Linked DNA regions of Hydrogenispora ethanolica. Each later gene encodes a partner of the first gene's protein in a complex. Links are inferred from orthologs where the notes say so. Each region holds a gene or a part of one and is shown on either strand. Other genes may lie near its edges. The genes, in order: pfkA and pnp.

The links.
Region 2: pfkA (region 1) and pnp share a complex: the UniProt entries of both Bacillus subtilis proteins name them as parts of the possible RNA degradosome complex. The link is inferred for Hydrogenispora ethanolica from one-to-one orthologs.

What each region holds. Positions count from the first base shown.
Region 1 is NZ_SLUN01000034.1:7,059-10,172, forward strand. Bases 3-2,792 are described here. They hold pfkA (6-phosphofructokinase), read left to right. Parts: upstream 3-802; coding sequence 803-1,783; downstream 1,784-2,792. Other genes in these bases: EDC14_RS20890 (galactokinase), read left to right, coding at 3-577; EDC14_RS20900 (galactose ABC transporter substrate-binding protein), read left to right, coding at 2,493-2,792. Also shown: more of EDC14_RS20890, read left to right, coding at 1-2; more of EDC14_RS20900, read left to right, coding at 2,793-3,114. UniProt on the Bacillus subtilis protein: Catalyzes the phosphorylation of D-fructose 6-phosphate to fructose 1,6-bisphosphate by ATP, the first committing step of glycolysis.
Region 2 is NZ_SLUN01000033.1:31,375-34,619, reverse strand. The notes cover bases 203-3,123. They hold pnp (polyribonucleotide nucleotidyltransferase), read left to right. Parts: upstream 203-557; coding sequence 558-2,690; downstream 2,691-3,123. Other genes in these bases: EDC14_RS20665 (FUSC family protein), read right to left, coding at 2,793-3,123; rpsO (30S ribosomal protein S15), read left to right, coding at 203-362. Also shown: more of rpsO, read left to right, coding at 96-202; more of EDC14_RS20665, read right to left, coding at 3,124-3,245. UniProt on the Bacillus subtilis protein: Involved in mRNA degradation. Catalyzes the phosphorolysis of single-stranded polyribonucleotides processively in the 3'- to 5'-direction. Necessary for competence development in Bacillus subtilis.

The DNA.
Region 1 (3,114 bases):
GCAGATTCCGCTGGAATTGGGAGCGTACCGCATCGTGGTCTGCCACAGCGGCGTCAAGCATTCCTTGGTCGAATCCGAATACAACCGCCGCCGCCAGGAGTGCGAGGCGGGGGTGCGGGTTCTGGCCGCTCATTTTCCGGAAATTAAAGCCTTGCGCGACGCCCGCCCCGAACAGCTTGTCGCTTGCCAAAACGAACTGGATCCGGTGGTTTACCGCCGTTGTCGCCACGTGATCTCCGAGGACGCCAGGGTGCTGGAGAGCATTCAGGCGTTGAATCATGGAGATTTGGTCCGCTTCGGCCAGATGATGAATGAATCCCACGATTCATTGCGGGACTTGTACGAAGTCAGCTGCTCGGAGATCGATCTGCTGGTGGAGCTGGCCCGCCAGGTTCCGGGAGTCCTGGGAGCGCGAATCACCGGCGGCGGCTTTGGCGGCTGCACCGTGAATTTGGTGGCCGAGGAAGCGGTGGACCGTTTTACGGAACGGATTTGCCGATTATACCGTGAAAAGACCGGGATCGATGCTCGGATCTTTATCAGCAAGGCGGCGGACGGCGCTCAGATTATCGAGTAGCCTTTTGAATAGGACCGCGGGGTTATCCCTTTCGATAACGAACCAATCCGTAAGCAACATTGAGCGCAACTTAGAAGCCATGTGATAAAGTCTTTTGAATCGGAAATCAGCTTGCAAAAAGGTTTAAAAAAGACTTTATCATTTGCTTCATGCAATCGCTGTGACTCTTCCGGCTTTTAGCCGGGTTTATCACAGCTCTTTTAGAAGGTTAGGTGATGAAAAACGATGAAGATTGGGGTTCTAACGAGCGGCGGCGATTCGCCGGGAATGAACGCCGCGATCCGGGCGGTAGTCCGGACGGCGCTGTATCATGGTTGTGAAGTCTTTGGTATTAAACGCGGTTACAGTGGTCTGTTGTCGGGCGAGATTATCCCGCTCGATTCGCGGGCGGTCGGTGATATTTTGCAACGCGGCGGCACGATCTTGCAATCGGCCCGTTGCCCGGCGTTTAAAACCGCCGAAGGCCAGGCGTTGGCGAAGGAACAATTGCTGAAGATGGGCTTGAACGCTTTGGTGATCATTGGCGGCGACGGTTCGTTCCGCGGCGCTCAGGACCTGAACAAGATGGGCTTTCAAACGGTCGGACTCCCGGGAACCATCGATAATGACATCGGCTGCACCGACTATACGATTGGTTTTGATACGGCGGTGAATACCGTGTTGGACGCGGTGAATAAGATCCGGGACACCGCCTCCTCCCATAACCGGGTCTATATCGTGGAAGTGATGGGCAAACTCTCCGGCTTTATCGCCGCTGCGGCCGGTTTGACCGGTGGGGCCGAATCGGTGCTGGTTCCCGAAATCCCCGCCGACCTGAATGCATTGTGCGCGAAGATCAGCCGAAGCTTACATGAGGGGAAGACCCATAGCATCGTCCTGGTGGCGGAAGGGTTTTACGGCGATCCGGTCGACGCCGATCAATCGAGCGCCTTCAAAGTCGGCCGTTTTGTGGCCCAGCATACCGGCTGCGAAACGCGGATTACCGTCCTCGGTCATATCCAACGGGGCGGTACGCCGACTTTCTTTGACCGTAAGATCGCTACGCTGATGGGGGCCAAGGCGGTCGAACTGATCCTGGCGGGCGAGACGGAGAAGATGGTTGGAATCGTCAACGATAAGATCGAAGCATTCGATATGGACGCGGCGATCGGGGAACGGAAACAGGTCGATCCGCAGTGGCTGGATTTGATCCGCATTCTCTCCTAGACTTAGCAAATCGGGCTTTTTTAGAGATGCGGCTTTTAGAGGACCTAACAGCTGATGTTGCATAAAGTCTTCGGATGCAACATAAGTTTTTAAGCTGATATTCATTGGCTGCTCCGAACGTCAACCTGTTCACGGAGTTTTGAAAGCGAGGAAGGTTCCTCGTTTTTCCGAACCCGTGATTCAGGAATCACGGTCCGGCGCGGCGGTTCAGAAAAATTTTCAATCTCAACTTGGTGCCGCGTCTGTCGAATCAGAGGCAAGTCCCTGGTTGGACCGGCGCAGTAAATCACTCCACACAACTGAGAAATAGCGAATTACTGAAAGTTCTGGTTTCTCATCGATGATTGGAACTGGAGATTTCCGTTGTTCTTAGGCATTTTCTGAGTAGGGTGTTACGGTTGGTTTTCTAGCGGCTGAGTTGAGAAGAGGAATGGAATATCGTCCATCGCAAAAATTTGAAATGCCCAGGGCTTTCAAATGGGTGGCCAGTTCCCATGAAAATTTTTTGAGCCGGAATGAATGTCAGCTTTTTATTTTTGGATTGAGACGAATTGATAGAGTGCTGCATGATTAGTTTAATAGAGAGCTCTGAGTTTGAGGACCGAAGGGGGGCGATCGAACCGAAGTTGGTTATGTATGGGGTTCATATCGAATAACAAGGGAGGCTAAAAAATTGAAACGAGCAATCATCTACACGCTGGTAGCAGTCATGGTATTGTTAGTGGCGGGAGCCATCGGCAGCGCGGCGAGCAACCTCACGATCGGGTGCGCGATCTATAAGTTCGACGACACCTTCATGACCGGAGTGCGCAACGCCATCCTTGGCGCAGCCGAAAAGAAAGCCAAAGTCGACATGGTCGACAGCCAGAACTCGCAGCCGACCCAGAACGACAAGATCGACCTCTTCATCACCAAACGCGTCAACGCCCTGGCGATCAACCCGGTCGACCGGACCGCCGCCGGCGTCATCATCGACAAAGCCAAACGGGCCAATACCCCGGTCGTCTTCTTCAACCGGGAACCGTTGCCCGAAGACATGAAAAAATGGAACAAAGTCTACTACGTCGGCGCCAAAGCCGAACAATCCGGCACCATGTCCGGACAACTCCTGGTCGACTACTGGAAAGCCCATCCCGAGGCCGACCGGAATAAAGACGGCGTCATGCAGTACGTCATGCTCAAAGGCGAACCCGGCCACCAAGACGCCGAACTGCGGACCAAATACTCCGTCAAAGCCATCGAAGACGCCGGCATTAAAGTCCAGAAAGTCGCCGAAGACACCGCCATGTGGGACCGGGTCAAAGGCCAGGAAAAGATGGCCGCCTTCCTAG
Region 2 (3,245 bases), on another replicon or contig:
TTTTCTTCCGGCGGAAAACCCTTGACTGGGAGTTCCGAAGCTCCGACGTAACCCTCGGTCAATGGCGTTTTGATTTTTGATGAGGAGGTGACATCATGCTGAACAACGAACAGAAACAAGAGATCATCAATAAGTATCGTCTGCACGAAGGTGACACCGGTTCGCCGGAAGTTCAAATTGCGATTCTTACCGAACGAATCAACTATCTGACTGAACATCTGAAGGTTCATAAGAAAGATCACCATTCGCGCCGCGGTTTGCTTAAAATGGTCGGTCAGCGTCGCGGACTGTTGAATTATCTGTCGGATAAGGATATTGAACGCTATCGCGCCATCATTGAACGACTGGGTCTCCGAAAATAAATGTTTGGAAAAGCGGGTTACCCGCTTTTCTTTCTATTTACAGGGTATACTATGGAATAAGCAATTTCATTGTACCGTATTGTACCCTGGGCGCGCCGCAATTTGGTTTTGGCGCGTCGCGGATTCCCGCACCGAAAGTTAGAACGAACGAACGAATCCATCCCGTAAGGGGTTTCGTAGGAGGGATTGAAAAGAATGCAAACATGGGAAATGAATTTGGCGGGCAGGACCTTATCGATTGAGTACGGCCGCGTCGCCAAACAGGCGAGCGCCGCTGTATTGGCCCGTTATGGCGACACGGTGGTTCTCGTGACCGCGGCCATGGCCGCCAAGCCTCGCGAGGGAATCGATTTCTTCCCGCTCTTGGTGGATTATGAAGAAAGGTTATACGCCGTTGGCAAGATTCCCGGAGGGTTTATCAAACGGGAAGGTCGTCCGCCGGAGAGCGCGGTTCTGGCCGCCCGGATGATTGACCGGCCGATCCGGCCGCTCTTCCCCGAGGGTTTCCGCAATGATGTCCAGGTGGTGGCGACCGTCTTATCGGTGGAGCCCGATAACGAACCGTCGCTGTTAGCCATGATCGGCGCCTCGGCCGCGCTACATATCTCGGATATTCCGTTCGCCGGACCGATCGGCGGCGTCAAAGTGGGCCGGGTCGACGGCAAATTGGTCATCAATCCGACGGTCGCGCAAATGGAGAAGACCGACATGCAGATCACGGTGGCCGGAACCAAGGAAGCCGTGATGATGGTGGAGGCCGGCACCAACGAGATCACCGAGGATGACGCCCTGGAGGCGATTCTGTACGGGCATTCGGTCATCCAAGAGATTACCGAATTCATCGAGAAGATCCGCGCCGAAGTCGGCAAACCCAAGATCGAAGTGAACATTCACGAGCCCAGCCCGGAGTTGAACGCTCAGGTGCGTGAGTTTGCCACCGCCAAAATGGTGGCAGCCATTAAAACCGACGAGAAACTGGAACGGGAAGCTCTAATCGAGGAAGTCAAGGAAGCCACCCGGGCTCATTTCAGCGAAACGCTGGATACCGAGTACGCCGCGGCGGTCAAGGATATCGAAGAGATCCTGGAGAGCATCGTTAAAGAAGAAGTCCGTAAGATGATTGTCATCGACAAGATCCGTCCCGACGGCCGGGGTTTGGCGGAGATTCGTCCCATCACTTGCGAAGTCGGGATCCTGCCCCGCACCCACGGATCCGGCCTGTTTACCCGCGGCCAGACTCAAGTTTTGACTGTCTGCACCTTGGGCCGGGTCAGCGAGGAACAGATCCTGGACGGTCTGGGCGAAGAGGAATCCAAGCGTTATATTCATCACTACAATTTCCCGCCTTACAGCGTCGGAGAAGTACGGCCCTCGCGCAGTCCCGGACGGCGTGAGATCGGCCACGGCGCTTTAGCGGAACGGGCCCTGTTGCCGGTGATTCCCAGCGAAGATTCTTTCCCGTATACCATCCGTCTGGTTTCGGAGGTTCTCGAGTCGAACGGTTCGTCCTCCCAGGCTAGCGTCTGCGGTAGCACCCTGGCGCTGATGGACGCCGGCGTCCCCATCCGCAAGCCGGTGGCCGGCGTGGCCATGGGACTGCTCAAGTACGGCGATGACTTTACCATTCTGACCGATATCCAAGGCATGGAAGATCACTTCGGTGATATGGACTTCAAAGTCGCCGGAACCAAAGACGGGATCACCGCCATCCAGATGGACATCAAGATCAAGGGTATCGGCCGCGAAATTCTGAAGCAAGCGTTGGCCCAGGCCCGCGAAGGCCGTCTGTTTATTCTCGGCAAGATGCTGGCAGCCATCAGCGAACCGCGTCAAGATCTTTCACCGTATGCGCCGCGCATCATCACTTTTGACATCGATCCGGACCGGATCCGCGACGTCATCGGACCGGGCGGCAAGATGATCCGCAAGATTATCGAAGAAACCGGCACCGAGATCGACATCGAGGATGACGGCCGCGTCTTTATCGCCGCGGTGGACGCAACCGCCGGCTCCAAAGCCCAAGAGATGATCAAACGTCTCACCAGCGATGTGGAGATCGGCGCCACCTATCTCGGCAAGGTCACCCGGTTGATGAACTTCGGCGCTTTTGTGGAGGTATTGCCGGGCAAGGAAGGTTTGGTGCACATTTCGCAATTGGCCAAGGAACGCGTGGCCAAGGTAGAAGACGTGGTCAATGTCGGCGATGAGATCATGGTCAAAGTGATCGAAATCGACAAGCAGGGCCGGGTCAATCTCTCGCGGAAAGCGTTGCTGATGGGCGACGAGGCCCAAGCGCCGCAACCGACGCCACAAAAAGTAAATTCTTAACCTCGGAATGCTACGGGGTGAAGTTTCCGTTTTATTGAATAAAACGAAGGAGGGCTGTTGACAACGTCGACAGTCTTTTTATTTTGGCTTCTTTGGGGGATTTCACCGAAGTCCCGGGGCGGACTCAATCCTGCGGGAGATCTGCCCGTAGCGGGCCAAAAGTTGCCGGACGTGATAATTGTAGACAATCTCCGCCTCGCCGGATCCGGCTGGCCCTTCCGGAAGAGCGGGGCTTTCGAAGAGGGCCCGGACCCGGCCGCGATTGTCATCATCCAGGCCCAGGGGCAAGGGCAGTTCCTGGATGGCCTGCAGATCATTGAGTAGATTATAAAAGAGGTCGATGGTCTCTTTGAGGCGTCCCCAATCCTCGGCATTTCGCTTCAGGTAACGCAGATCCTCGTGAAAAGCCAGCAACTGCCGTTTATAAGCCGAGATTTCCTTGCGATAAACGGAGAGATTGCTCATCTCTCCGGCGATGAACAGTTTTTGCAGCAGCTCTTTGGTTTTGTGGAGCAGTTCGTGGCCGCCTTGGATGGTCTTGGTCCAATGATTGGG